DNA from 3 places in the Pseudoalteromonas sp. CH_XMU1449-3 genome. Region 3 is predicted to be linked to each of the others. Evidence: predicted binding sites of a transcription regulator. Region 3 holds the regulator's gene; each other region holds the start of a gene.
The links. Region 3 encodes MetJ, which represses methionine synthesis genes. Its sites were predicted from a motif close to TAGACGTCTAGACGTCTA; they were not measured.
Positions count from the first base shown of each region.

Region 1: a site for MetJ is predicted at 5,725-5,742, ahead of WA256_RS00265 (methylenetetrahydrofolate reductase). Genes of this name have one in related genera too.
Region 2: a site for MetJ is predicted at 1,208-1,225, ahead of WA256_RS04605 (homoserine O-succinyltransferase). Genes of this name have one in related genera too.

Region 1 is NZ_JAYMDY010000001.1:53,339-63,817, reverse strand. It holds gene cysE (serine O-acetyltransferase) at 1-332, opposite strand, end outside; gene WA256_RS00285 (hypothetical protein) at 671-1,075, shown strand; gene WA256_RS00280 (helix-turn-helix transcriptional regulator) at 1,079-1,396, shown strand; gene WA256_RS00275 (sensor domain-containing diguanylate cyclase) at 1,678-2,619, shown strand; gene WA256_RS00270 (M16 family metallopeptidase) at 2,655-5,540, opposite strand; gene WA256_RS00265 (methylenetetrahydrofolate reductase) at 5,788-6,744, shown strand; gene WA256_RS00260 (sensor domain-containing diguanylate cyclase) at 6,741-7,709, opposite strand; gene WA256_RS00255 (DEAD/DEAH box helicase) at 7,758-8,993, opposite strand; gene WA256_RS00250 (DUF3581 domain-containing protein) at 9,088-9,789, opposite strand; gene WA256_RS00245 (DUF3019 domain-containing protein) at 10,328-10,479, shown strand, end outside.
Region 2 is NZ_JAYMDY010000002.1:446,717-457,195, forward strand. It holds gene WA256_RS04600 (homocysteine S-methyltransferase family protein) at 1-206, opposite strand, end outside; gene WA256_RS04605 (homoserine O-succinyltransferase) at 196-1,143, opposite strand; gene ettA (energy-dependent translational throttle protein EttA) at 1,606-3,279, shown strand; gene WA256_RS04615 (PilZ domain-containing protein) at 3,394-3,759, shown strand; gene WA256_RS04620 (histone deacetylase family protein) at 3,813-4,721, shown strand; gene cyoE (heme o synthase) at 4,803-5,687, opposite strand; gene cyoD (cytochrome o ubiquinol oxidase subunit IV) at 5,830-6,189, opposite strand; gene cyoC (cytochrome o ubiquinol oxidase subunit III) at 6,189-6,824, opposite strand; gene cyoB (cytochrome o ubiquinol oxidase subunit I) at 6,821-8,809, opposite strand; gene cyoA (ubiquinol oxidase subunit II) at 8,812-9,726, opposite strand; gene WA256_RS04650 (hypothetical protein) at 9,962-10,381, opposite strand.
Region 3 is NZ_JAYMDY010000013.1:103,972-114,450, reverse strand. It holds gene hslU (HslU--HslV peptidase ATPase subunit) at 1-1,254, opposite strand, end outside; gene hslV (ATP-dependent protease subunit HslV) at 1,266-1,784, opposite strand; gene WA256_RS15950 (SPOR domain-containing protein) at 1,865-2,392, opposite strand; gene priA (primosomal protein N') at 2,409-4,589, opposite strand; gene rpmE (50S ribosomal protein L31) at 4,823-5,038, shown strand; gene WA256_RS15935 (malic enzyme-like NAD(P)-binding protein) at 5,738-6,979, shown strand; gene metJ (met regulon transcriptional regulator MetJ) at 7,080-7,400, opposite strand; gene metB (cystathionine gamma-synthase) at 7,625-8,884, shown strand; gene metL (bifunctional aspartate kinase/homoserine dehydrogenase II) at 8,890-10,479, shown strand, end outside.

The sequences.
Region 1 (10,479 bases), on a different contig from region 3:
CGGTGTGCTTGTATTGCATGGAAGCCTTTAAGGTTCAAAATAACAGTTAAGTAACTATCGGCCGCAGGGTCGCGATCTTTAACTGCTTTTATGTCATGAGCCACATGCGTCAGCATTAGATCACATTTAACAAAGGCTTGGTCGAATAATTCACGGATAGTAAATGCTGATACCACCGCATCTGCAAGTTTATTTGCCACAATAAAGCTCAGCGCCGAACCTAAGCATTCATGATTTAACACGCACGAATAAACGTGACTTGCTAAAAGCGGTTCACGGGAAACGACTTCGTTTGCTTCATCTCGAAGCTTTTGCCAAATTTCATGACGCATAATATTGCCTTTCTGGTTGTACCTAACTGCTAAGCCTTAAGTTTAACGGATTTGTAGCAAGATGTACTAACCCGTTGTTTATTTGTTCTGGTTATATCTAATAACCAGAGTAACAATACCTATTTTTACTCTTTTTGCTGTGCTTTTTTGCCAATCGCATATGACAGTAGCAAATTCTGACTCTAGCCGAGCAACTTAATTAAAGTGCTTATTTTTCAATAACAAAACAGATATGACATCTTGCCTGTCATATGCCAAAATAGGAACTGGCATATCGCTGACGGCGTAAAAAACAAAAATAATCATTAAATTTACATCATCAACTTAACAAGGAAACGATGATGAAAAACGACGTACTAAACTCACACAAGCTAGGTTATAAATTTTACTTTCAAGATGGTGACAACCAAATCGCTTGCTTTGGTCACATCATGAGCGGTAAAGAAAAAGTATATGTAAACGACGAATTGGTAAGTGAAAAACGCAGCTTCGGTTTTAAAAGTCATCATGACTTTAGCTACCAAGGTAATACTTATGCAGTCAAATTCGAGATGAAAAATATACTGACAGGCAAGCTTGAATGTTCGTTTTATAAAGCTGACAAATTAGTTAAACAGAGTACACAAACCTCACTTACTGATAATCCAAAACAAGTAGCTTTGGTTACCTTAGGCTGTTTTCTTGGTGGAGCAATATCGGGTTATGCTGTCGTTACTTTTATTGAACCATTTCTTGGGAAGTAAGTAATGCAACTGAACCCTAATACAATAAAAGCACTTAGACTTAAATTCGATTGGACGCAGCAGCAATTGGCCGATGCCTGTGATGTAAGCCTACGTACCATTCAACGAGTTGAAAAAGAAGGTGCGGCATCAAAAGAAACCACCATGAGCCTATGCGCAGTTTTTGAAGTGCGCCAAGGTGAGCTTATTAAGCTCGATGACGAAGTATCTGAACAAAGCACAACACATGCAGTGAGTAAGCAAAATCTCGCTGCAATCGTAGCGGCTTCTTCGTTTGTCAGTTTTGCCCTTGGTATGGCAACGGTATTTGTTATTTTTTAGGAGTGATAGATGACCAAAGAACAACGCGGCTACGCTACACTTATCGGCTTTGTAATAACAACCATGCTATTTGCGCTAGCAGTTAAAATTGGCGCAATGCTTTAGCATTTCTAAGCATATAAATAAAATATAACTGTCAGAACTGAGCGTTGAGCTAGGTGCTGGCAGTTTTTTCATATCAGCACCTACAAATACCTTATCAATTGTTTTTTATGTAAACCACGGTGAAAACCCAGCATTTATTGCTAATCTTAAAAAAGTGATAGTGGCTAGGAACGAATGTGGTTGAATCAAAAGAGTTTCTAAAATCAATACTCGATACGATCTCAAAACATATTGTTGTAATTGATGAGAAAGGTGATATTCAATTTGTGAATCGCAGTTGGCAAACTTTTGGCGATGAAAATAATTGCCAGTGTAATACCCAGTGGGAAGAGCAAAACTACCTCGCAATATGTCAATCAGCTGCACAGCAAGGTGATGAGTTTGGTGCACAAGCTTTATCTGGTATTAGTCAGGTTATAAACCAACAACTAACCGAGTATTACCTAGAATATCCATGTCATAGCAATACCGACAAGCGTTGGTTTTTAATGCGAGCAGTGCCCTTCGAGCATGCATCAAAACGCTTTATCGTCATCAGCCATATAAATATTACCGAACGTAAAATCGCCGAGCAGCAAGTACAAGAACTCGCCCGTATCGATGGCCTCACACTAATAGCTAACCGACGTCATTTTGATGATTTTTATAAGCAAGAGTGGAGTCGCTGTGCACGTTTAAAACACCCCTTGTCGTTAGCCATGATTGACCTTGATAACTTTAAGTCTCTTAACGATAACTTTGGTCATCTGGTGGGTGATATTTGCTTAAAAGAAGTGGCAAAACTATTACCAGATTATACTCGCAGACCTGGTGACTTGTGCGCTAGATACGGCGGTGAAGAATTTGTACTGGTACTCGGTAATACGCAAAGCCATCAAGCACAAAAACTCGTGACGCGGTTTATGGCAGCGCTAAATACGCTTCAACTACCAGAGCTTGCCGGTCATCCCTTAACGGTTAGTATTGGTTTAGCAACTATCTACCCTAGTAGCATTGATGATGCCATGTTACTCATTGAAATGGCTGATAACGCGCTTTATCAAGCAAAAGAAGCTGGCCGAAATCAGCTTGTAATTGCTGATAACATCGAGCCATTAAACCTAGAGCAATGCCCCTAATTAGGGGCATTGATTAGAGCTTGTTTATCCAGTTATTACTGAAATACTTTTTCGACATCAAGTACTGAAATGTTTTTCGCTGGTATTGCAAGTTTATAGTCAGCAATCACTTTGTCTTCAGCAACAAGTTCTGCTGGTTTTTCAGCATTATACACCATAGGTGATGTTTGCTCTGAAACTAAACGTTTTTGCATGTCTTTGCCGTCACCAGTAATAAACACATAGTGAATATTCTCTGTTTGCAGGTTATCGCGAATAACACGGTTAACATCATCAAGGGTTAGCTTTTCAAGCTTGCCGCGCACATAGTCAACAAAGCTCTCAGTGTTATAGAACTCACTATCAAGCGCATAACCTAATTGGCGATCTTGGCTTGCAACCATTTGTGGCACAAAGTTAATTAAGAAGTTACGAGTCGCTTCAAAATCTTCTTTGCTGATGCCATTTTTAATTAGCTTATCAAGTTCAAATAATGCCGTACGCGTTGCAAAGTGCGCATCATTATTAGAACGAAGCGGACGTAACCACACTTGGAAAATTTGCTCTGAACGACCTAAGTTAGCATCAGGTTTAGTTTGGAACATACCACGTGGGAAGTACTCAATGTATGCATAGTCACCATAGTTCATACCACGGGTTTGACGAATACGCTGATACAAGAAGCTGTTTGAGCTGCGGTGTTCGCCAAAGTAAGAACGCACTAACCAAAGCGCTGTCCAGTCATCGCTACTACGAATTGTATCGATTGGGAAACCAAATGACACAGCGGTAGATTGCGCTGATTTTTCAACAATCGTTGCATGATGACCTTTAAGTTCTGGCGCATCAGGGATCGTTAAGCGGCTTTCTTTACCTTGTGGAAGCGATGTTAAATCTTTCATCATCGTCGATTTAACATCACTCGGAATCGCACCAATTAGACCCACTGTTAATTTAGATTGAGTAAACTGGTTAGCATAAAACGCTTTTACATCGTCAAGTGTCAGTGCTTCAAGATCTGATAAATCACCATAGTTATAGCTTTCATACGGATGGCCTTTATAAAGCTGATGATATAGCACTTCTTTACCTAGCTCTTCGTCATTTGACGCTTTCAGACCTGCTTTAATGCTATCAATAAGCTCTTTTTTCAGACGCTTGAAATCATCTTCTCTAAAGCCAGGATTTAACAACTGGTCGCTAACAAGTGCATACCACTGCGCGGCATTATCTTTATGTACACGGCCGCGTAGTGAAATCATCTCTTTATCGATTTGATAGCCAAAGCTTCCCGCTAGTGGATATAACGCTTTTTGAATATCTTTGTAGCTCATCGTTTCTGAGCCACCTTGCGCTAGCATCGCTGCAGTGAGTGCTGCTAAACCTTTTTTACCATGTGGATCAGCCGCTGCGCCGGTATTAAATAACCAGTTCACATCAACTAGTGGTGAGCTATTGGTTTTATCAAGTACTTTAAAATGACGCTGTGTTGGGGCTTGCTCGATACTGGCAACCAAGGCATTTAAATCAACTTCTTGCTCAAAACCAGCCACTTTATCAAGCGCCGACATTGTCACCGTAGTACGGCTTGGATCAACAAAGTACTTGTTTGCTACCGCTTTGATATCTTCTGGCGTGATGCTATCAGCAGTGGCATAAAGTTGGTTAATCACTTCAGGGTCACGCTCAAAGTGCATGTAGCTTGCAAGTGTTGAAGCGATTGACTGCGATGAATCAAGACCATTTATAAAGCTATACTTTAGGTTTGATTTTAAATCAGCTAACTTTTGCGCATCTACTAACTCAGTACGCGCTTGTGCATAGGTACGGTTAATCGCATCACGGGCTTTAGCCAGGTCCGCTTCGTTTTCGACTTTTACAAACACATGTAATAAACCCGGATCTTTAGTATCTGGGTTATAGGTAAACATTTGGCTGGCAATTTGTTTATCAACAACAAGTTCTTGATAAAGTGCCGAGTTATTAGAGAAATACAGCTGTGAGATCAAATCAAGAGCTGCACGGTCTTTTTGAGTAGGATCCCATGCAGTGCCTTTGTATGACACAAGCAACCAGTGGCCTGGTAAACCATCATTTTTTTCATGTACATATTTTGCGGCTTGTTGCTTTGGTTCAACAGGAATATCTGCTTGGTAATCGCCTTTTTTCCAATTACCCCAATGCTTTTTCACCATTGCCATGGTTTCTTGTGGATCAACATCACCAACGATGACTAAAGATACATACTCAGGCTTATAAAATTTAGCGAAAAACTCTTTACCATAGGCCATTTGATCAGGCATGGCTTCAATGTCTTCGAAAAAGCCCATGGTGGTGTGCTTATAGGTATGCTTTTCGAATGCTTCGTTACGAACGGCAGAAAGTAACTTACGAATTGGGCTAGCATTATTCTTTAAATACTCACCTTTTACAGTGAGCGCTTCGGTGCGGAACTGCTCTTCGCTGTAAGTCAGGTTTTGGAAAATATCAGCTTCAATTTCGAGCACTTTATCTAAGTGCTCTTTTGAGAAGTTTAAGTGATAGTTAGTGTAATCGTTAGTCGTATACGCGCGATTATCAACACCTGAGTTTTTTAAAATATCTGAATACACATCTTGTGGGAATTTTTCAGAGCCTTTAAACATCATATGCTCAAAGAAGTGTGCAAAACCGGTTTTACCTTCTTCAACCTCATTACGTGAACCAACCGATACTGGAATTTGCAGTGACACAACATCTGGGTAATCTGTTTTAACTACCATCACGCGAAGGCCATTCTCAAGCTCTTCTAATAGATAATCTTGGCTAAATACACGGTTATCATCTTGGCTTACTTGCTGCTCAATTTCGACTTCTTTAACCATAGTTGACTGTGAGTTACTTGCGCAGCCACTTAAAGCAAGTGTTACAGCAACACTGGTTGCTAATAATCTAAATTTCATAATGTTCCCTTGTTAGTTATTTTTCTCATAATCATTGCTGCTTGATTATGCATCAAAGCGCCTGAAAATATGAGGGTCAGAGCAATAATTTATGTAAACAGGTGTGTCAATTTTGCGAAACGCTCAGCTTTAAACTTGAGTAAAATTCATAGTCATTGAAAAACTTTCAAGAAAAAAATCTATCTAGACGTCTAAATGGCTGCTATATTATTTGTCATAGACATTAGCACGAGCTGGAATGAGGATTATGGCTTTATCATTACAAGAGAAAATTGAAGACACCAATCAAGGCGTCTACCTAATTGGTACCACACCACCAAAGTCAGGTACTGATAAAGCACAGCTTGAGACCATTGCTCAGAAGCTACTTGGTCGTTTACACGAAATTGAATACGATGGTGTAATCATCTACGACATTCAAGATGAAAGTAGCCGTATTGCAAAGCCGCGTCCTTTTCCGTTTAAAGAAACGGTAGATCCCCGTGAATACAGTCAGTTACTACGTAGCTTGTCGCAACTTGATGTGATCACTTATAAAAGTGTTGCCCAGCGTGGAGAAGCAGAGTTTACCGAGTGGTTAAACGAAACACGTAACGACTTTGAACTAAAAAACTTAGTGTTAGTGGGTAGTCCATCATCTCATGGCGATATCAAATTAAGCCTACCTGATGCATATAAAGCGCTTGCTAAGCAGAACAATGATGTATTTTTAGGTGGCGTTACTATTGCAGAGCGTCATGCCAGCAAACGCAATGAACATGAGCGTTTAGTTGAAAAAACAGCACAAGGTTGTAAGTTTTTCATCTCACAAGCGGTTTACAATGCTCAAGCAACGATTGATTTAATCACCAGCTATGCGCGTAGCTGTAAAGCACAAGGCACAACACCAAAACGCATTATTCTAACGTTTACCCCTTGTGGTGGTGAAAAAACCTTAGAGTTTATGGAATGGTTAGGTATCTCAGTACCAGAAGCAACTAAGTACCGTATGTTAGATTCGGCAAATACATTGAGTGAATCAGTGCGTATTTGCCGTGAGAATCTCGACTTAATTTTACAAAGCTGCGCACATTTAGATGTACCGCTAGGTTTAAATATTGAGAGCTTAACCAATCGTAAAGAAGAAATTGATGCGTCAATTAACCTTTATCGTTTACTTAAAGCAACCATGGAATTAAACCTAGCTGAGAAGCAAATAGCTTAACGTGCAGCCTTAGAGGCTTGCTTTTTCTCATACATGTCTTCATCTGCTCGTTTTAATAGCTCAGCAAAGTTTTCTTTTGGCTGAGCTATTACCCCTGAACCAATACTTAAGCTCGTGACAGGAATGCCCCGCTTCTCTAAATTAGATTGATAGGTGGTGTTGAGCTTATCAGTGATGCTGTCTATGCAATCACCGGGCTGAACTTGCAATAACGCAATAAACTCATCACCCCCTAAGCGGCCGATAATATCGGTTTCACGTAGGCATTCTTTCATCGTGTCAGCTAAACAAATCAGTGCGAGATCGCCCACTTCATGGCCATACGTATCATTGAGTGGTTTAAAGCTATTTATATCGATAAATAAACAACTAATATCAAAACCAAGACGTTTCGATATATTTAATTTATGTTGGCAAAGTAGGTCTATTGCACGGCGGTTATAAATATTAGTGAGTGAATCGAGCATAGCAATTTCACGCATCTGCGTAAAGTTGTCTAACAGTGCAAGGTCATCTTCAACCATATCGCGAAGCTGCTCGATTAGTTCTAAAAAGTTCTGTTGATAATGGGTTTGTTTAAAATCCATAACACAAAAGGTGCCAAACGGATCACCACTTGGCCAGCTAATTGGCACCCCAAGATAAGACTCAAAACCATCTTTTACCAGTGGGCTGTCATCCCATTGACTATCTTGACTGGCGTGATCAACATAAAGCGGTGCCATGTCACGCAGTACTTTTTTGCAGAAGATATTATCGTCGGCGCTTAATTCAGCCCCGGCATCATAGGGATTTTCTTGTTGCTCACTGGAGACGATAATACGATATACATCATCTGTTTTATGAACGATGAAGCCTGCGGGAGCAGAAAACAACTCGGTCATGAGATTAATTGTTTTCTGCCACTTTTCTAAGGAGAACTGTTTATCAGCGCGGCGGAACGTCCATTTATTCTCTTCTAACATACTAAACTCTCAACTTTAGCCGGAGGATAGTATAAATATATGCCAGATTTAGGAACGTCTCCTACTTTTTTGCCCTAAAATACGTTTTTTATCACGAGAGCGGCGTGCCTTATTAGTATTTTTACGAACTTGCTTTGGCTCTTTGGTTAAATCAGGCTCATACCCTGGTAACCACTGCGGCGTGAGCCTTGTGTCGAGTAAGATATCTATTTCGTCCAATAGCCACTGCTCATCGATGCTAACCAGCGACATCGCCATCCCTTTCTCGCCAGCACGCCCTGTTCGACCAATACGGTGTACGTAGTCCTCAGCCACATAAGGCAACTCATAGTTAATCACATACTTGAGTGAGGCAATATCAAGACCTCGGGCAGCAACATCTGTCGCAACCAGTACTCTTGTCGCACCTGATTTAAAATTTTGCAGTGCTTTATCACGCGCACCTTGGCTTTTATCGCCATGAATAGATTCGGTTTTTAAGCCGTCTTTACACATTTCTTTAGCAAGCACATCGGCGGTTTGTTTAGTACGAGTGAATATCAGTACTTGCTGCCAATTTTTCATGCCAATCATGTGTGATACCAGCTCGCGTTTACGGTCTTCATCAACCGCATATACTAGCTGCTCAACTTCAACCGCTGCTGAGTTGCGTTTATTCACTTCAACTAATTTAGGATCATTTAATAACTGCTTACTGAGTTTAAAGATGCTGTCGTCAAATGTGGCTGAAAAAAGTAAAGTTTGACGTTCTTTTGGCACATGGCGCAAGATGCGTTTAATTTCGTCAATAAAGCCCATATCAAGCATGCGATCAGCTTCATCAAATACCAAGGCATTAATACTTGAAAGCTTAATACTGCCCTTGATCACATGATCAAGTAAGCGCCCAGGTGTTGCCACTACAACCTGCGCTCCTTTTATGGCTTTAATTTGTGGGCCAATACTAGCACCACCATAAGCCAGTGCTGCTTTTATTTCAGTATGCGCTGCATAACGCTCTACACTTGCAAATACTTGCTGAGCGAGCTCACGGGTCGGCGTTAAAATTAGGACTTTAACGGCATCAGGGAGTACTTCAGCAGATAACAAATTATGCAGTAGTGGTAAAACAAACGCGGCGGTTTTGCCCGTTCCCGTCTGTGCACTGCCCATTACATCAGCACCCGCTAAAATAAGGGGGATTGTTTGCGCTTGAATTGCTGTGGGAGTGTGATAATTCTCTTCTTGCAAGGCTGTTAGCAATGCAGGGGCAAGATTTAATTCTGAAAAGGTCGCTACTGACATAGTCTGAAGTACATTTGGCTATAAAAGCGCTATTGTACGCGGAAGATCAGCAACAAAAAAGCGCAATGAGCGCCCTTTGTAGCAATTGTAAAGATTACGCTGGTTTAAGTGATTCTTTACGTTGATTATAAAAACTAATTAGGTCATCAACTGTTGCTTGGCAATAATCACGAATGCCAGACACAAGCATGTGTTTTTCACCCGACCCTACTTTTTCGCCATTTTCTAACAGGTTGAAGCGAAGCGTGATTTTGCCGCGTTTGCCAGTAAACTCAAAATCAGGCTCAGCAAATTGTAATTCAGGTGCGCTGATATCAAGGCGGTCAAGGTTAATCAGCATTGATTCGTAAATCACCATTGGGCGGGCTGGGTTGATCATCACATCCTGCTTCCCCATCAATGGAATAATCACGTGCGGGAAAGTCGTGCCAGAGAACTCAACATAGTTTTTGATTAAGCTATTTGTTAACTCAGGACATTGGCTAACAGCCCCTTCTCGTTTCACTTTTAGCATGACTTTTTCGCCATCGGTGATCGCAAACTCATCAGCCCCTTCAGGGAAAGTCAGCTTTGAATTTTCATCAACCATGCCTGCAAACGTGAATTCCATTTTTTCACTGATGCCATAGCGGTTTAAAACCAGCGAAAAAAGTAAATCGCCCGGCACACAAAACTTTTTGGCATCTTTATCATGTAACGGATTGAAATCATCAGCCACTAACTTGGCAAAACGACAGCCTTGCTCACGTGAGATAGAAACGTAATCAGCATGTTGCTGATAATAAGGACTTAACATAATTGTTCACTGCTTAAACTACTTATAACCTGACTATACTACCAGAAAAAATGAAAATAGAGGTCGAATCTGTTAATTATTAATCACGCGCTCAGCATATGTTTAAATGCATGAGCTAAAATAGTGGTTTTGATAGGCTAAATTTAAATTGTATCAATTTGTACGAAACAATTAACAAATAACGCAGAATAGTAAAGACTAAGGCCCAACTAAATTTAGTGAAAAACTATTAGCTAAAACTAAATATAAATTCAGTTTCCCTTTTAAAACAACAAGCTAACTTTAGAATATAAAGAAAATACGCCAATAGGTTGAAATTACTGGCTTTGCATAGCACCTATTTGTAGCTATAACGATAAATGAGGTATGATAGACACGCTTTTTTATCGTGTAATCGCCACTCATAGGCTGCATAAATAATAATTAAAAAAAACGGCAAAAAAATGAGTACTCAAAGTGAGTTGGGCAGGTTACATCAGCTTTCGATGGTTATTGTTACTTTGAAGAAAAGACTTCTAAAAAACAGAGACTTGGTTAAATGATAAACCGATTTAGTTGGCTATTACTGTTTTTTTGTCTTTGCTTTTCGTCGCTTTGTTTAAGCGATGACAGTCCCGAGCAACCTTTTTTTAAAGTCTCACCCACCGTGTGTGTGACAGATGCAAAACAAAAAGCCTGTGAGTTTAATAT
Region 2 (10,479 bases), on a different contig from region 3:
GCAATGATTTTTGGCTGAGTTAGGCTTAATAAATCGTTATTGCCTTTAATAAGTACATGCCAGTCTTTAAAGCGCTCACCGCGATAATCCTGTTCTTCTAACTTATATTCTTGGATCATGGTGCCCATCGCGCCATCGAGGATTAAAATTCGCTGTTTTAGCGCCTCGGTTAATTGTTCGCGTTTATTCACTGCATTACTCGGCATAGTTGTTAGTCCTTACATCTTGGCTAACTAAGTTAATATCATACGGTGTAGTTTGGTACACATAATAGTTTAACCAATTCGAAAACAATAAAAAGGCATGGCTTTGCCACGTTTTCGACGGTTCGTTGTCTGGGTTATCGTCAGGGAAGTAGTTTTCTGGCTTAGGCGCATCCGCTGATTTTTCTTGGTCACGTAAATACTCCCCTTTTAAGGTATGAGCATCGTACTCTGGATGGCCAGTAATATACACTTGGCTACCTGATTTATTTTTAATTAAGTAGGCACCAACTCGCTCTGATCCGGCTAATACTACCAGCTCTTCGCAGGCATTAATCTTATCGATATCAATATGACCATAACGAGAATGTGGCACTAAAAAGGTATCATCAAAGCCACGCGTCAGCGCTGCATGGTCAAAATAGCTTTTATGAGTAAATACGCCACTGAGTTTGTTTGGTTTCAGATCACGTTTGAGACCATAGTGATGATAAAGACCGGCATGGGCCGCCCAACACGAAAACAGCGTAGACGTAACATGCTGCTCTGCCCAATCTAAAATAACTTTTAGTTCGTCCCAGTAAGCAACTTCGTCATACTCTAAATGAGCAAGCGGCGCGCCTGTTATGATCATGGCATCGTAGTTATTGTCTTTTACCTCAGAAAAATAACGATAAAACGTATCCATGTGCTGTTCAGAGTTACTGCTGGTGCGATGGGTATCTAAGCGCAACAGCTCAACATTAACTTGCAGCGGTGAGTTTGCTAACAAGCGAATAAACTGCACTTCGGTTTCAACTTTGTTTGGCATTAAGTTTAAGATGGCCAAACGCATTGGGCGGATTTCTTGCGTTTTAGCACGACTTTTTGGCATTACAAACACGTTTTCTTGACGTAACTTTGCAATGGCAGGCAATTCATCTTTTACTGTAATGGGCATAGCTGGCTCCGAGCATACTTATCTGACTGCTAATTATGAACGGATAGTTAGAAATTTCAACCTCTAGATGTTTAGATGTCCAAATGAATTTTATTTGTTTGAAAGCAAAGCCCATAAAAGCCTGTTTCGTTGACGTATACGCGACAGAGCATCTATACCCAAGCCTCCTCAAGATGCAGAATTCAGCGTTTCACAGGTGCTTAATATCAAGGCGTTACTTTGCAAGAATGGCAGTCCCTTTTAAAAAGTAACAACGATGAGAGTAAGTGCCTGTGAAGCGCCCAAAGGGTTGGTTTAAAAGCGATTTATACTGCGTTATTGATTTTAACAATAGAACCACTATTGTTTGCAATCAATGCCTTGCCTAAATCGCTTTTAATTCCAACTGAAACTCGCACCTTGAGGTGGTTTGGGTATACAATATACGCTGTTAATTTTTCTTATAAATTGAAGGCTCCTTTCATGGTGTTACCAGATAAGTTTATATTCTCGATGAGTCGAGTTTCTAAGGTTGTGCCACCTAAGCGCACTATCTTAAAAGATATTTCTTTACACTTTTTCCCAGGCGCAAAAATTGGTGTGCTAGGTCTAAACGGTGCAGGTAAATCAACGTTACTTCGCATTATGGCTGGTGTTGACCAAGACTTTGAAGGTGAAGCTCGCCCTCAACCAGGCACTAAAATCGGTTACTTACCGCAAGAGCCTGTGCTAGACGAAAGCAAAACAGTTCGCGAAACGGTAGAAGAAGCAGTTAGCGAAGTTAAAAATGCACTAAACCGCCTTGATGAAGTATACAACGAGTATGCAATGGACGGTGCTGACTTCGATGCGCTTGCTAAAGAGCAAGGCGAATTAGAAGCTATCATCCAAGCGCACGACGGTCACAATATCGACAACGTGTTAGAGCGTGCAGCTGATGCATTACGCCTTCCACCTTGGGATGCAAAAATTGAACACCTTTCGGGTGGTGAGCGTCGCCGTGTTGCGATCTGTCGTTTACTACTTGAAAAACCAGATATGCTTATTCTTGACGAACCGACCAACCACTTAGACGCTGAGTCAGTTGCTTGGTTAGAGCGCTTCTTACACGACTACGAAGGTACCGTGGTTGCTGTAACCCACGACCGTTACTTCTTAGACAACGTAGCAGGTTGGATTTTAGAGCTTGACCGTGGTGAAGGTATTCCTTGGGAAGGTAACTACTCATCTTGGCTTGAGCAAAAAGATTTACGTTTACAACAAGAACAGAAATCTGAAAAAGCACGTCAAAAATCAATCGCGCAAGAACTTGAATGGGTTCGTTCAAACCCGAAAGGCCGTCAAGCTAAGTCTAAAGCACGTATGGCACAGTTTTCTGAGCTTCAGCAAAACGATTACCAAAAGCGTAACGAAACGAATGAACTATTCATTCCACCGGGTCCACGCTTAGGTGACCAAGTTATCGAAGTGAAAGGCCTGAAGAAGAGCTTTGGCGACCGTGTATTAATCGATGACTTAAACTTTGCAATGCCGAAAGGCGCTATCGTAGGTATTATCGGTGCCAATGGTGCGGGTAAATCAACGCTATTCAAAATGCTAAGTGGTGAAGAAACGCCTGATAGCGGTGAGATCATTGTTGGTGACACAGTTGAGCTTGCAACGGTTGATCAGTTCCGTGGCGACATGGACGAAAGCAACACTGTTTTCCAAGAAATCTCTAACGGCCAAGACGTATTAAAAATTGGTAACTTTGAATTCCCAAGCCGTGCCTATGTTGGCCGCTTTAACTTCAAAGGTAACGACCAACAAAAATTCGTTAAAGACCTATCAGGTGGTGAGCGCAACCGTTTACACCTAGCTAAGCTATTAAAAGCAGGTGGCAACGTATTACTACTGGATGAGCCAACCAATGACCTAGACGTTGAAACACTACGTGCACTTGAGAACGCTATTTTAGAGTTCCCTGGCTGTGTAATGTGTATCTCGCATGACCGTTGGTTCCTTGACCGTATTGCTACACATATTCTTGATTACCGTGACGAAGGCCAAATTAACTTCTTCGATGGTAACTACACAGAATACGAAGAGTGGTTGAAGAAAACCTTAGGCGCAGAAGCAGCACAACCTAAGCGTATCAAATACAAAAAAATTGGCTAATTAGCTGATACTCAAAAAGCCCCTATTTAGGGGCTTTTTTGTTGCATTAAGGTTTACTATCACTCACTCTATTATGATCTATACTCATTAGTAACTAAAGTGGGAGATACAGCTATGAATGAACGCAGAGAGTTTTCGCGGGTATTATTTTCTTGCCCGGCTGTCCTTCATATAGAAGATAACGACTATCACTGTCAGTTACTTGATTTATCTTTGCAAGGTGCGCTCATTACTAAAAGTGATTCATTTTTAGTGCCTATTCATAGTAAAGCTGACTTAATCTTTACCCTGCCAGAGTCAACTATCGAGATTAAAATGCAAGTGGAGCTGTGCCATGTTGAGCATCAGCATGCAGGCCTTCGCTGCGAACATATTGATATTGATAGTATTACTCACTTAAAACGATTGATTGAGCTCAATCTGGGTGACGAAGCATTATTACATCGCGAGTTAGCTCATTTAATTCACACACCAGAGTAAACATTTGTCGGTAGATTCGTTATGCTGTAGCAAATTCAGCTATTCAATGAGCTATGCAGTTAAATCCTCACTTACCCTTGGTGTATCATCCTAATTATTCGTTTAGTTTCGATCCTAACCATCGCTTTGTAATGAGTAAGTTTGCTTATTTATATGAGCATGTGCAAAACCTTGGATTAATAGATGACAACCTAACTCAACCAGTGCTTGGCAGCCCTGAACCTCTTGAATTAGTGCACTGCGAAAACTATATCCACGACCTTTGGCACAACCGCTTAGATGAAAAAGCGATGCGCCGTATTGGCTTACCTTGGTCAAAAGAGCTGATGGCACGTACCTTTACCGCGCCTCTGGGCACCTTACAAACAGCACGTTTAGCCCTTAAACATGGCATCGCTTGTCACTTAGCGGGTGGCACTCATCATGCCCATACTGATTTTGGCTCAGGCTATTGCATGGTAAACGACCTCGCTTTCACCAGCGAAACCCTGATAAAAAGTGGCGAAGTGACCAATATACTTATTTTTGATTTAGATGTTCATCAAGGTGATGGTACTGCAGCAATGCTGGCGCATCAGCCCTATGCTTATACCTGCTCTATTCACTGTGAAAAGAATTTTCCGTTTCGAAAGTCAGCCAGCGATTTAGACATAGGTTTAGCACCGAATGTCGCTGATAGTGAATACCTAGGCGTTGTTGACGATACGCTGAGTTATTTATTAAACACCCTAAACCCAGATTTAGTGCTTTATGATGCAGGTGTAGATGTGTGGCAGCAAGATGGCTTAGGAAAACTTGATATAAGCTGGCAAGGGATAGCACAACGGGACCATTTAGTCCTCAAGCGTTGCCTTGAGCACAATGTACCTGTCGCAACCGTTATTGGTGGTGGTTATGATAAAGACCATCGCCGTTTAGCGGCTCGCCATGGCATTGTGGTAGAGCAAGCTGCTCGATTTTAAAAATAACAAAGAAAAAAGGCCCGGTGGAGAAAAAACCGGGCCTTTGCTACTGTAACATTGGGATATGTTAGCAACTTTTTTCTAAGTTAAAACAAGTAGCTGTGGAGCTACCGAATGGTAATCTAAAGCCATCGCTATGCTCAAAACCGTGATGTTTACAATTGAAAAAGCAAACACTTGGCGCGCCCAGCCGCTGACGTCAATATTGCGACGATAGCCACGAAGCGCCATTAGCAACCACCAAAAACTCGTTGTACAGGCTACAGCCATAAAGGCTAAACCTGTATAACCACTAATGGTTAATAACATCACAACCAACGCATACACGGCGATATATAAAACAATGTGATGCTTTGCCTTCTCGATCCCCTGCGCTACTGGTAACACAGGAATTCTGGCCGCTTGGTAGTCGTTATAACGAAAGATTGCAATTGCATATGAATGAGGCATTTGCCATAGACTAAACATAACCAATAAAATCACAGCACCAGCATCAAACTGCCCAGTTACGGCACAATAACCCACTACAGGAGGTACTGCACCAGATAAACTTCCTACAAAGGTGCCGTACACAGAACGACGTTTCATGTATAAGCTGTACACACCTACGTAGATGACGTAACCAAAAGTAGCAAATAAGAGTGCCACTACGTTGGTATACACTGCTAATAATCCGAAACCAATAACACCAAGCACGATGCCATGTGCCATAGCCGCCTTTGCTGACATTTCGCCAGTCACTGTGACGCGTTTGCGAGTGCGCGCCATAGCAACATCAATATCACGATCAATTACGTTATTGATCGCGCATCCTGATGCCACTACTAAAGATAACCCTAGTAAGGTTGCGATCATTAACCATGGGTCAATATCACCACGAGAGGCTAGCAAGAATCCCCCCGCGACAGAGATCAAATTGCCCATGATAATGCCAGGTTTAGTGACATTTAAATAACGTCGAAACACTTCCTCGACTCCTCTAATTTTCAGCACAAACGCAATATTACGAAAGAAACTAGTTAGTAACAGACTGTAAGAACTGGAGACACAACCTCAGACTAACCAGCTCCTTTCGTAAATCTTTTTACCAATTACAAAGTAATTGTTATTAGTACATCATCATGGCGTTCGATTCGTAGATGATCCACACCGACAAACCAACCACCATTACAATGATTAAAGCACTAAAGATAAACGACAATGAACTTGCCTTGCCGTCTTCAGTTTTGAAGTTTAGGTGTAAGAAATATTTCAAATGCACCCAAATTTGCACAATCGCCATGCTCACGATGCACCATGCAGTGGTCGTTTTAGAAAACGAACCACTCATCACAGCCCAAAATGGAATAGCCGTTAAAACCACTGACAATAGAAAACCAATTAAATAGTCTTTAACGCTGCCATGTGATTGTTCGTTATGTGCATGAACTTCTAAGTTATTAATTACATGTGATTCACTGTGGCTCATTACATTGCTCCCATTAAATAAACAACGGTAAATACACAGATCCACACCACATCTAAGAAGTGCCAAAATAGGCTTAAACAACTTAGGCGTGTCACTGTTTGTGGGTTTAAACCACGGCGCACAACTTCAATCATCAGGACAGTCATCCAAATAAGACCAGCTGTTACGTGAAGACCGTGTAAGCCCACCAAAGAGAAGAACGATGTTAAAAAGGCACTTTGCTGAGGGCCATTACCGTGCGCAATTAGGTGATGGAATTCGTAAACTTCCATACCAATAAACACTGCACCAAAGGCAAAGGTAACCAGCAACCAAGTTAACGTAGCCGCCTTTTTCTGCCCATGAGCAGAAATCATCGCGAAACCAAAAGTGATACTACTAAGTAGTAGAGCTGCAGTTTCAACTGCAACAAAATCAAGTTCAAAAATATCTTTACCCGACACACCGCCTGCAGTGTTCATGAACAATACTGCGTAGGTTGCAAAGAATGATGCAAACAACAGACAGTCAGTCATAAGATAAAGCCAGAAACCAAATACGGTGTTACCACCTGTATCGTGGTGCTCATGGTCATGTGCATCGACATGACCGTGTGCGCCGTTTAAGGTGTCGAGTCCTGCAGAAATGCTACTCATGCATTCACCTCCTTCGTAGCGGCTGTATTGTGAGCCGTTTCTAGTTCAACAATTTCATCTGGTTGCACGTAGTAATCAACATCGCTGGTGTAACAACGTTTGATGAACACCACGATAGCCCCCAGTAAACCAAAGGCCGCAAGCCACCAAATGTGCCAGATCATGGCAAAACAGAAGGTTGTTAAAGCAGCGCTCATTAATACACCTGCCGATGTATTCTTTGGCATATGAATTGGGCTATAAGAGGCTTCTTGCTTGTAAGCTAAGCCTTTTTCTTTCATGTCTGTCCACGCATCGATGTCATCAACATGAGGGATTTTCGCAAAGTTGTAGTACTGCGGAGGTGAAGCCGATGCCCACTCAAGGGTATGACCATTCCACGGATCGCCCGTTGTATCATCAAGTTGCTCGCGGTTTTTGAAGCTCACTACAAGTTGCACAACTTGGAACAAGATACCGAACATAATGATCACCGCACCGCCAGCTGCAATGTATAACCAAATGTTCCAATCAGGGTTGTTCGTGTGGTTTAAGCGACGTGTCATACCTAAGAAACCAAGTACGTATAACGGCATAAATGCCACGAAGAAACCAATTAACCAGCACCAGAAAGATCGTCTGCCCCAGCTCTCGTCAAGTTTGAAGCCCATTGCTTTAGGGAACCAAAACGCAAAACCAGCTAAATAACCAAATACCGCACCACCAATGATGGTGTTATGGAAGTGAGCGATTAAGAATAAGCTGTTATGTAATACGTAGTCAGCACCAGGAATAGCAAGTAACACGCCGGTCATACCACCGATAGTAAAAGTCACCATGAAACCTAAAGTCCAAAGGACAGGCACAGTAATTCGTAAACGACCACGATACATAGTGAATAACCAGTTAAATAACTTAACCCCGGTCGGTACCGCAATAACCATGGTCATAACACCAAAGAAGGCATTAACGTTAGCGCTTGAGCCCATAGTAAAGAAGTGGTGAAGCCAAACGATGAACCCTAAAATCGAAATTGCACCGCTTGCATAAACCATCGACTTATAACCAAACAGGCGTTTACCCGCAAACGTTGAGATAACTTCTGAGAAAATACCAAACGCAGGTAAGATCAGAATGTAAACCTCAGGGTGACCCCATGCCCAGAATAAGTTGATGTACATCATCGCGTTACCACCTAATTCATTCGTGAAGAAGTGGAAATCGAGATAACGGTCAAGCGTTAGCATTGCCAGTACAGCTGTTAAAATTGGGAACGATGCTGCAATTAAGATATTCGCCCACGTGCATGCCCAAGTAAAAATAGGCATTTTCATTAATGTCATGCCTGGTGCACGCATTTTAAATACAGTCGCTAAGAAGTTTACCGATGTTAATAAGGTACCCAAGCCGGATATCTGCAAGGCCCATATATAATAGTCGACCCCGACACCTGGACTGAATGACAACTCTGACAACGGTGGATATGCCACCCAACCCGTTTTCGCAAACTCACCAAAGAATAATGAGATATTGATTAGGATTGCACCGCCAGCAGTTAACCAAAAGCTAAGGTTATTTAAGAATGGGAATGCAACATCACGAGCACCAATTTGCAACGGTAAAATGATGTTCATTAAACCAATCATAAACGGCATCGCCATAAAGATGATCATAATCACCCCGTGTGCCGTAAATATTTGGTCATAGTGCTCTGGTGGTAAGTAACCACTTGCACCGCCGGTAGCCATTGCTAATTGCAGTCGCATCATAATGGCATCCGCGAAACCACGGAAAAGCATGATAAGCGCGAGAATGATGTACATGACACCTAAACGCTTATGGTCAATTGAGGTGATCCAGTCGTGCCAAATCACGCCCCACTTTTTATATTTTGTTACTAAGCCTGCCACTAACAGACCTAAGACAGCAACAACCGTCATGGTAACCATGATAATTGGTTCATGAAACGGGATTGCGTCTAATGTTAATTTACCTAACAACGACATGATTATTCCTCGTCCTCGCTGTGCTTCTTATGAGCTGAGTGCTCTGGCATAGCGTGTTGCATTGCACCGTGAGAGCCATGCGCTTGCATATATTTCATTACGATTGAATGGAACATATCTTTATCTACGCTGGCATAGTATTTAACTGGGTCGTATTCACTTGGTTTTGCAAGTTCAACATAGCTTTGCTTAGTCAATGCAGAACCGGTATTTTTTACTTTGTTTACCCAAGCATCGAAATCAGCTTCTGTGGCTGTTGCAATGGCATCGAACTTCATACCAGTGAAACCTGCACCACTGTAGTTAGCAGAAAAGCCTTTAAAAGTACCCGGCTCATCAGCGATTAAGTGAAGCTTTGTTTCCATACCGGCCATTGAGTAAATTTGGCTACCAAGCTGTGGAATGAAAAACGAGTTCATGGTGCTTTCTGAGGTGATTTTGTACTGCACTGGCACATTGGCAGGAAAAACAAGCTCATTCACTGTGGCGATGCCTTGTTCTGGATAAATGAATAACCATTTCCAGTTCAAAGAAACAACCTCAACAGTAAGGTGCTTACCTTTACCCTCAAGTGGTTTATATGGGTCAAGTTGTTGCGTTGACTGCCACGTGATCACACCTAAAATCGCAACGATGATGATAGGAATGGTCCAAACTACAGCTTCAATCTTGGTAGAGTGCGCCCACTTTGGAGCGTAAATTTCTTGATCTCGTCCATCACGGTATTTCCATGCAAAATAAATTGTCATGGCAATAACTGGAATCACAACAATCAGCATTAACACCGTAGCTACGATAATTAAATACTTCTCGTCGACACCAATTTGACCTTTTGGATCGAGTACCCCGCCTTTACAGCCAGACAAAGCCAGCACTAAAGACGCTAGAGCAATATTACAAAGGTTTCGAATTGACAAAGGAATATCCTACAACCTAAAAGTTAACACTTGTCGAAATAAGTACACGACGCTTTTCTGCAACAGATGCTACAGATATCCCCTGCTGATTAACGAGCACGACAAATCGACACGCTAAAAAGTGAGGGATTTTAGGTTGGCTGACTGAAATTTGGGCGTAAAAAACCCACTAGGTGCTTAGTAAAGACAACTTAGAAAATGACTAAAATGGCTGAACTTAAGCAACAAAGCTTATTTACAGACAACCACTTACACGAGGAGGAGCACGACAGCCATGAGCGCTGTGTACTACTAAAGACTTTATCGTTTCACGCGCAGCGAAGGCCGCTTTACGTAAAATGACACCTGCACGACGCGCAGGGAAGAAATGGAAGACCAACCAGCATAGACCAATTAGTAATTGGCAAGACACCACAGGGTAAGCTAAAAAACTCAACACATTAAGCAACGGTGTTTCGTATAAAGCACCTTCGCTTAATAAGCTTCTTAGCCCTTGAGCATCTTCTAATGTACCGTTGATTATCATCGCTGAATTAATCAGCAACAAGGCTAAAACTGACATTAGCTCTTTACCAGCAAAAAACGCACGCGCAGCCAATTGCAACCTAGCTAAGCTAGACTGTTTGACACCTTGTGACTGATTAATTGCTCGCAAAACTCACGCCTTTTTATCGCTTTTACTGCATTTTAGGTAAATGGCTTACCCTATTTTTTAATGCGGTAACATGATCTTCATCAATAAAGTTTCAGTAA
Region 3 (10,479 bases):
TGTTAGTGTTGAACCTGCTTTTTCTGAGGCATCAAATGAAATTTCTTCCATTAGTTTTTCCATCACTGTATGCAAGCGACGGGCACCGATGTTTTCGGTTTTCTCATTTACTTGCCAAGCCGCTTTCGCGATACGTTCAATCGCATCATTAGTAAACTCAACCTCAACTTGCTCTGTTTTTAACAGCTCACGTTGTTGCTCAGTTAATGATGCATGAGGCTCAGTTAAGATACGTTTAAAGTCATCAGCACTTAGTGCTTCAAGCTCAACGCGGATTGGTAAACGGCCTTGCAGCTCTGGGATCATGTCTGATGGTTTAGACATTTGGAATGCGCCAGATGCGATAAACAACATGTGGTCAGTTTTAACCATGCCATGTTTAGTGCTTACTGTTGAACCTTCGATTAGAGGAAGTAAGTCGCGCTGTACACCTTCGCGGCTAACATCTGGGCCAGATGCTTCACCACGTTTACAGATTTTATCGATCTCATCGATAAACACGATACCGTTTTGTTCAACTGCGAAGATAGCTTGCTCTTTTAACTCTTCAGGGTTAACAAGTTTTGCTGCTTCTTCTTCAACTAATAGCTTGAACGCTTCTTTGATTTTTAGCTTACGCTTGCTGCGCTTATCGCCACCCATGTTTTGGAACATGCTCTGAAGCTGGTTGGTCATTTCTTCCATACCAGGAGGAGCCATGATCTCAACATTAGGTTGAGCTTGTGCAACATCGATATCAATTTCTTTATCGTCTAACTGACCTTCACGTAATTTTTTACGGAAAGATTGACGAGTAGAAGAGTTCTCTTCTGTTTTTGACTCACCAAAGGTATCGCGTGCTGGTGGTAAAAGAGCATCTAAAATACGCTCTTCTGCCGCTTCTTCAGCGCGATGTTTGAATTTTTTGGTTTGCTGTTCACGCGTCATTTTAATTGAGATATCAACTAAATCGCGGATGATCGTTTCTACTTCTTTACCAACATAGCCCACTTCGGTGAACTTTGTTGCTTCAACTTTAATGAAAGGTGCATTAGCAAGTTTAGCTAAGCGGCGTGCAATTTCAGTTTTACCCACACCAGTTGGACCAATCATTAAAATGTTTTTTGGTGTTACTTCACTACGTAAATCATCGCTCAGTTGCATACGGCGCCAGCGGTTACGTAGCGCGATTGAAACTGCTTTTTTAGCTTTAGCTTGGCCAATAATATGTTGATCAAGCTCGTGAACGATTTCTCTTGGAGTCATCTCAGACATGGCAGTTCCTATTACAATTCTTCAATAGTTTGGAAATTATTCGTGAATACGCAGATGTTGCCTGCAATAGTAAGGCTTTTCTCTACAATGTCACGTGCACTTAGGTCGGTGTTTTCTAGTAGCGCTGTGGCTGCTGATTGCGCGAAGTTACCACCACTGCCAATCGCAATTAGGTCGTTTTCTGGCTGCACAACATCACCGTTACCTGTGATAATTAATGAAGCAGTTTCGTCTGCAACTGCTAATAGTGCTTCGAGCTTTCTAAGTGCGCGATCACTACGCCAATCTTTGGCCATTTCTACGGCAGCTTTGGTTAAGTTGCCTTGGTGCATTTCTAGTTTGCTTTCAAATCGTTCGAAAAGGGTGAAGGCATCAGCAGTACCGCCAGCGAAACCAGCGATTACTTTGCCATTATAAAGACGTCGAACTTTGCGGGCGTTGCCCTTCATTACGGTGTTACCAAGTGAAACTTGGCCGTCGCCACCAATAACGACCTTGTCGTCGCGGCGTACACTTACAATAGTGGTCATGATTATTCCTCATCATCGAGCGGCAAGGCCGCTCGTAAAAAGCGATTGATGAGGTGTTTATATGGGTGAATGAACTAAAATCAAGTCCAAAGCCAAATTCCGCAGCCCATTATTTTGATGCGTTTAAGTTTATTCTTGTCACTTTCGGCTAAACGTTTGGTATCGTATGGGCCTAAGCGCACTTTATACCAAACACCATTGCTGCCTTGTGTTTTCTTAACTTCGGCCACTAAGCCGGCAAAAGCGATTTTAGCTTTTAATGTTTGTGCTTGCTCTAATGTTCTAAAAGAGCCGCATTGCATTACATATGGGCCTTTTTGTTCAATCTCTTTTACTTCAACCTGAACTTCGTGCTCTTTAATCTCTTTGATAAATTCAGGTGTCTTAGGTGGTGGAATAACTACTTCTTCTTTTTTAGTCGGGTTTGCTTGCTGCTCTACTAACTCAGGATCAGCATTATGTTTGATATACCATAGGCCGTAACCAAACCCGCCTACTAAGATAAGCGCAATTAAAACAAGAATAATAGGGAAGGGCTTTTTCGCCGGGGCTTGTTTTTTATTATTTCGATTTGCTGGTTTTTTATTTATGTAATCGTGTTGTGCCATGACTCTTAATTGGCCTTTAAATCATATCTATAGGATCAACATCTAAGCTCCAACGCACCTTTTGCGCTAATTTACTGGTACTTATATAGTCGACCATTTGCGCTAAATATTGGTGTAAGTGGGAGCGTTCCTGCGCCTGAATATGTAACTGAAAGCGATATTTACCTGCTACACGTTCCAGTGGTGCAGGTATCGGACCGAGCAATTGTATACCAGATACGTTCTGGACAGGAACCAAATCAGTTAAAAAATCCATCACTTGATTTATGTTATGTCCTTCAGCACGAACCATAGCCATATTTGTGATTGGCGGAAGTTGCGCGTCTTCTCGCTCTGTGAGTGCGTAACGGGCAAAATCTTGGTAACCATTATTAACTAAGTCTTGCAGTAGCGGGTGCTCAGGAAAGTGAGTTTGTAATAATACTTGCCCAGGTTCACCACTTCGACCAGCACGGCCTGCCACTTGCGTAACCAGTTGCGCTAAATGCTCTGTGGCGCGAAAATCACACGAATATAATCCACTGTCGACATCTAGGATTAAAACAAGGCTAACATCGGCAAAATGGTGGCCTTTTGCCAACATTTGCGTGCCAACTAAGATGCGCGCACCGCCTTGATTAATATCATCAAGGGCTTTTTCTAAGCTGCCTTTACGACGAGTTGAATCTCGGTCAATACGACTAATCGGAATGTCAGGGAAGGTTTGCGTTAAAAACTCTTCGATTTGCTCAGTGCCTTTGCCATTTGGAAAAATCTGCGTACTGCCGCAATCAGGGCATTGATGGGGCACCTGATGTTGCTCACCGCAGTGATGACATATCATCTGGCCAATGGCTTTATGAAAGGTTGCACTGGTGCTGCAACGTGAGCACTCACTTAGCCAACCACACTCATGGCATATGAGGGTAGGCGAAAAACCACGACGGTTTAAAAACACCATCACTTGCTTGCCACGTTCTAAATGCTGACGCATATAGGCAAGGCTAGCATGGGCAATCCCTGCTTGCTCAGGCTGACCTTTCATATCCATTAAGTGGAACTGGTTATCGGTGCTGGTTTGAGCACGCTCAGTGAGGCTCAACAGCTGATATTTGTTATTAATTGCTTTATGTAAGGTCTCAAGTGCCGGTGTGGCACTACCTAAAACCAGAGGAATATTATGCTGGTATGCTCTATAAGCGGCTAGGTCTCTAGCATGATAGCGCAATGTATCTTGTTGCTTAAACGAGCTGTCGTGCTCTTCATCAACGATGATCATGCCAAGTGATAAAAAAGGTAAGAAAATACTCGAACGTGTGCCGATCACTATGGCGCAGCTGCCTTTTTCACAAAAACGCCAGGTCTGTAAGCGTTCGTTATCTGTTAGAGCTGAGTGCCATAGCATAATCGGAGTATCAGGAAAGCGACGACGAAAACGGTTGACTGTTTGGGGTGTTAAGCCAATTTCAGGCACTAATACTAAGGCTTGCTGACCTTTTTTTAGTACTTCTTCTAGGCATTGCAAATACACTTCGGTTTTACCACTTCCGGTAACCCCTTCAAGCAAAAAGCTGGTAAAGCCACGAGCTTGGTTAATGCTAGTGCAGGCAACAGCTTGCTCTTTATTAAGCACCGGCTTGCTACCAACAGTCGGCGCGCGTTGCTGCCATTGGTTATCATGTTCAATAAACTGAGTGATCAGTTCTTTATCAAGCAGACTGTCGATGGTTTTTTTGGTAAATCCGAGTGCTTTTAATTCTGTAACCGATGATTTGCCTGATTCGGCTAGCTGTTTTAATAAACTCAACTGGGTTTTTGCTTTCAGCGACGGCAGCTTTGCACCTTTATCGGTTAGCTCAACCATGTTAATGCTGGTTTTATCTGGGCATTCGCCTTGCCTTAATGCAGCCGGAAGTGCCGTATGAATAGTCTCGCCCAATGGGTAACAGTAGTAGCGTGCTGTGAATTTTAGTAATGCTAAGTGTTGCTCAGATAACACTGGCGTGTCGTCTATAACATCAATAATCGGCTTTATTTTGTCAGCGGGAACATCGGTTGATGTTTTAAGAGCCAAGACCACGGCAACCTTTTTTTGGCTACCAAATGGCACGCGAACGCGCATACCTGGCTTTAACTCAGGGCTATGCAGCAGCTGTTCAACTTTATAATCGAAGGTACGCTGTAAAGGGACTTTTATGGCAACTTCTACAAAGTGCATAACAACTCAACTGAAACAAAGATAGAAAGATAATGTACTAAAATTACTGTTAAAAACCTACCAACAAATACTGAACAACAGCCCACTTGATTATTTTTTTAGCGAAAGATGCATTTAAAGCTTGTCGCAAGGTCACTTGAGCTATAAAATACGCGGCCTATTAATTGTATTAACTGCGTATGGTGCCAGACTTCGGGTTTGGAGAGCGATACGGCCTTAACTAGAGGTTCCCTATGAAAGAAGGTATTCACCCTAAGTACGAAGCTATCACTGCAACTTGTTCATGTGGTAACAAATTCGAAACTAGCTCAACTCTTTGTAAAGACATCCACTTAGACGTATGTTCTGAGTGTCACCCGTTTTACACTGGTAAGCAAAAGATTTTAGACACTGGCGGCCGTGTTGATCGTTTCAACAAGCGCTTCGGTGCACTTAGCAGCAAGAAGTAATCTCTGCTGTTTAGTTAAAAAAAGCACCTTAGGGTGCTTTTTTTATGCCTAAAATTCACAAAACTCATTATTAACGCTGCCACTTACTTATCATCTTCACTTATGTATCTTGCATAACTATTTCTGGTTGTTATGCCCATTATGTCGCTAATTTTGCAGACAAAGCGCCACCCCTTGGCTATATTCTTTTTTGTATAAATGAGTATACCAATCCGCAATAATACTTAATCATTTTGAGGGATTAAACCTGTCGCTACCTGCGTTAAAAATTTCTGATTTAGAACACAACTAAATAACGAAATTTTTACCTTGCTATCAACAAGGTTTCATTGCCTCAAAATAGACTACTTAATTAAGCGTATTGGTATCTAAAAGTTATTAGAAATAATAAATTTAAATAACTTTGTGAGTAAATGCTGTGAACTTCGTTGAAATGGCTATTTGGGGCTAATTTCGGCTAATTGCAGTGTACGTGCGTATAAAATACAAAAACACGTGCTTAAAAGGTCATAAATAGGTGAATTTTTATGTCTGATTAATCGCAACTATGCGCAGAAATTGTTGGGAAATCCTTTAAAATTAAGCGATATAGCATATAACAGGATAGACCTGATAATACTTGGAATTTTTATACATTACAGGTATCGTACTGATGCAAGCTCTCTCACTTTTTAACTTTTTGCAGGATACTATCGCGTTATGTCAGATTTTCGTGAACAAGCATTACATTACCACGCTCACCCCGTTCCAGGTAAAATTAGTGTTGAACTAACCAAGCCAGCCGAAACGGTTAACGATCTCGCTTTAGCTTATAGCCCAGGTGTGGCTGAACCAGTCCGTGAAATTGCTGCTGATCCAGCAAATGCCTATAAATACACAGGCAAAGGCAACATGGTTGCAGTTATTTCAAACGGTACCGCAATTTTAGGTTTAGGTAACTTAGGTCCGCTTGCATCAAAACCTGTAATGGAAGGTAAAGCGTTACTATTCAAACGTTTTGCTGGTCTTGATTCAATTGATATTGAAGTTAAACACCGCACAACAGAAGATTTCATTAATACGGTTGCTAACATCGCTGATACGTTTGGTGGTATCAACCTTGAAGATATTAAAGCGCCTGAGTGTTTTGAAATCGAAAAAGCACTTATCGAGCGCTGTGATATTCCAGTTTTCCACGATGACCAACATGGTACAGCTATTGTAACTGCTGCTGGTATGCTTAACGCCCTTGAAGTGCAAGGTAAAGACATCGAAGATGCCATCATCGTATGTTTAGGTGCCGGTGCTGCTGCTGTTGCTTGTATGGAGCTTTTAATTAAGTGTGGCGCACTGCGTGAACACATTTATATGCTTGACCGTAAAGGTGTGATCCATACACGTCGTGATGACTTAAACGAGTATAAGCAATTATTTGCTAACAATACCGATAAGCGTACATTACAAGATGTTATTGCTGATGCTGACGTATTCGTTGGTGTATCAGGTCCTAACCTGTTAACTGCAGATGATCTTAAGCTGATGGCTGATAAGCCAGTGGTGTTTGCATGTTCAAACCCAGATCCTGAGATTGCTCCAGAAGTTGCACACAGTGCGCGTAACGATTTAATTATGGCAACGGGTCGTTCAGATTTCCCTAACCAAGTAAATAATGTGCTTTGTTTCCCATTCATTTTCCGTGGTGCGTTAGATGTTCGTGCAACGGCAATTAATGATGAAATGAAAATTGCTGCAGTTCATGCTATTCGCGGCATCGCGAAAGAGCCTGTACCAAGTGAAGTATTAAAAGCAGCTGGCGTTGAGTCACTTGAGTTTGGTGCCGAGTACATCATTCCTAAGCCTATGGATCCGCGTTTATTACCACGTATTGCACGTGCTGTTGCTGAAGCAGCAGTAGAGTCGGGTGTGGCGCAAATCGACATGCCAGAAGATTACATGCGTTAAGCTTAATTAGCTATTAGGTATAACGCGCAATAAAAAACTCAGCCTAGGCTGAGTTTTTTTATATCTGCGATTATCGGCGGTGATCCGATGGCCGAAATACTTATTCTGAATCAAGCACTGGGATATCTAATCCCATTTCTTGCATAATTCTTTTAACTTCTTCAGGTACCTTTTCAGGGTTGTCTTTACGTAGGTCGTCATCATTTGGTAATGGTTGACCTGTAAAAGCATGTAAGAAAGCTTCACACAATAACTCACTATTCGTCGCATGGCGCAGGTTATTGATCTGGCGGCGTGTACGCTCGTCAGTTAATACTTTTAATACGTTAAGTGGGATTGATACGGTAATCTTTTTTACTTGTTCTGATTTTTTACCGTGTTCTGCATATGGGTGAATGTATTCACCGTTCCATTTAGCCATAAGTTGTTTCGTTGCCTCGGTTGTCAGTGATTTACGCCTTATTCACAGCGCAAGATGCGGAAATTCTATCTCTTTAAAAAAGATAGTCAAATACTAGTTATTTAGCCATCTAGTGGTGTAAATGTATAAACTTCTATGTGTAAGCCATAAATGCTTTGACTTCTCATATTTGATCATCTAACCTTTTAGACGTCTAAACATCCAATTTAAGAATAGGTGATGAAATGAGCGAAAAAAATAAAGCGACGATTGCTGTTCGTCACGGCATCGAAGCCGATAAACATCATGGTGCGGTTGTACCGCCAATTTACTTATCAACCACCTATTCATTTGCTGATTTTGATACTAAGCGCCAGTATGACTATGGTCGTAGCGGTAATCCAAATCGCGATATTTTAGCTGAAACCTTAGCTGAGCTTGAAGGTGGTGCTAGAGGTATTATAACTGCAACAGGTATGTCTGCTGTGCATTTAGCCACTCAGCTATTAAACAGTGACGATACGTTAGTGATCCCACATGACTGTTATGGCGGTAGTTACCGTTTATTCACCTCGCTTGAAAAACGTGGCCTGTTAAAACTAAAAGTTTTGGATTTAACTAAAACTGAAAATCTCCAAGAAATTTTAGCGATTAAACCTAAGTTGATTTGGATTGAAACGCCAAGTAACCCAATCTTGCGTTTAACAGATATTAAAGCAATTACTAGTATTGCTAAGCAGTGTGGTGCTTTGGTTGCGGCTGACAACACCTTCTTATCACCTGCATTACAAAACCCCATTGAGTTTGGTGTTGATATTGTTGTGCACTCAACCACTAAATACATCAATGGTCACTCTGATGTAGTGGGCGGTGCAGTGATTGCTGCAACGCAAGAGCTAGGCGATGAGCTTGCTTGGTGGGCGAATAATATCGGTATTACTGGTGCACCATTTGACAGCTACTTAACGCTTCGTGGTTTACGTACTTTAAATGTACGTTTAAAGCAGCACCAAGAAAATGCCTTTGCCATTGCTGAGTATTTAGAGAGTTCACCTTATGTAAGCCAAGTTTACTACCCAGGCCTTGCTTCTCACCCACAACATGAGCTTGCTAAAGCACAGCAACGCGGTTTTGGTGGCATGGTGAGCTTTGATATTAAAGGCGACATTAACGATGCCGCAGCGTTTTTAACCAGCCTTAAAGACTTTAGCCTTGCTGAGTCGCTAGGTGGGGTAGAAAGCTTGATTTGTCACCCTGCAACAATGACCCACGCAGGCATGGAGCCTAAAGCGCGCCTTGAAGCTGGTGTGGGCGATACGCTGATCCGTATTTCTGTAGGCATTGAAGACGTAAAAGATCTCATTGCAGATTTAGACCGTGTTTTCAATTTAGTAAAACCAGGTCAAGGCCAACAAGTTACAAAAGCTGAAGCTAAGCAAGCACAGCAAGATACACAGCAAAACGCGTCATTTAAGTTAACGCCAGCACATACGGCATTGTGGTAGAAGAAATGGTAAATATTGTTCATAAATTTGGTGGCTCAAGCTTAAGCTCGGCAGATCGATACCATGCGGTAGCGAACATTGTTCTTGCGAATACTGAGCAGGGCGATTGCATCGTTGTGTCGGCATCGGGTAAAACAACCGATACCCTAGTAAAGCTTTGGCAAAGTTACCAGCAGCAAGATAGCCAAGCTGTTAGCGATATTCTATTGCTTATTGATAATAATCAACGTGCGCTTATAGAGCAGCTACTTACAGGGCAGAATAAACAACAGGCGTTGGCACAGTTAAAAGATGAACTTGCTGTATTAAATGAATTAATTAGTCAGCAGCAGTTACTTGAAGCCCCTTTACTTGCTCATGGTGAAGTGTGGTCGGCGCGGTTATTGGCCGCTTACCTAAATCAGTTAGGTGTTGATGCGCAAGATGTTGATGCAAGGCAGTTATTTACTCTAAATGATGGTCAGCTTTTACATCAAAAAAACCAACAGCAATGCAGTGATGCGATTAGCAGAACACATATCAACGTAGTAACGGGTTTTATAGCAGCAGATTGCCAAGGTAATACGGTGACATTAGGCCGAAATGGCAGTGATTACAGTGCCACCTTGTTAGCGAGTTATACTTTTGCCAAGCAAGTGTCTATCTGGACAGACACACAAGGTGTATTTAGTACTGACCCTCGTAAAGTTAAAAATGCAGTTAAGTATGCCAAGGTGTGCCGCGAGCAAGCTAACTTATTAGCGCGTTTAGGTAACCCAGTATTGCATGCAAAAACCCTGTCGCCGTTAAAAGACACAGAAATCAAATTAGTGGTAAGAAGTAGCTTTGATTGCGATGCAACGCCAACCGAAGTAGTCAAAGAAGGTTACAGTAAAGCAAAGCGTTTTATTACTACCTTAGATAACATCGATTTATTACGGGTTGATAAACTAAGCGGTGGTGAAGTCGGTGAGCTTAGTCAATTAATTCAACACAGCCTGCACCACTTTACTAAAGATGGCGATACGTACTTATTAGTGCCAGGTCAAAGCACTCACCAAGTTGTAAGCCACTTAGCGGGCCGTGCCAATATTGTCGAGTCTAATTTAAGTGGTTGTGCAGTGGTTGCACCAACGGCTGATGTAATTGCGCTGACAGAGCAAGCAACAGCGCTTTTAAAAGAGCAAAGCATTCATCCTCGTTTTGTACAACAAGACGATAACTATGTGTTGATCTTAAACGATCAGGCAATTGATAGTGATGTTTTAACTCTTCTACATGACAAGCTGGTAAATAAAGGCCAAGAGCTTGCTATTATTGTTGCCGGCCTTGGTAATGTAGGCGAAGTGTTTTTATCGCAACTACAAGCTCAGTTTGCTCGTTTATCTGCTCAGTACAAAGTAAAAGTAGTAGCTCTTTTACGCTCTAAGCAAATGCTTTTTAGTGCTAGTGGTTTAAATACCGAAACATGGCAAGAGCAGTGGCATAATGAAGCGCAAAGCTACGACAAAGCTGAGTTATTAGCACGTATCAATGAGCTAGATTATGAGCACAAAGTGGTGATTGATATCACTGCCAGTGAGGCTTTCAGTCAGTTATATCCTGACTTTGTAGAG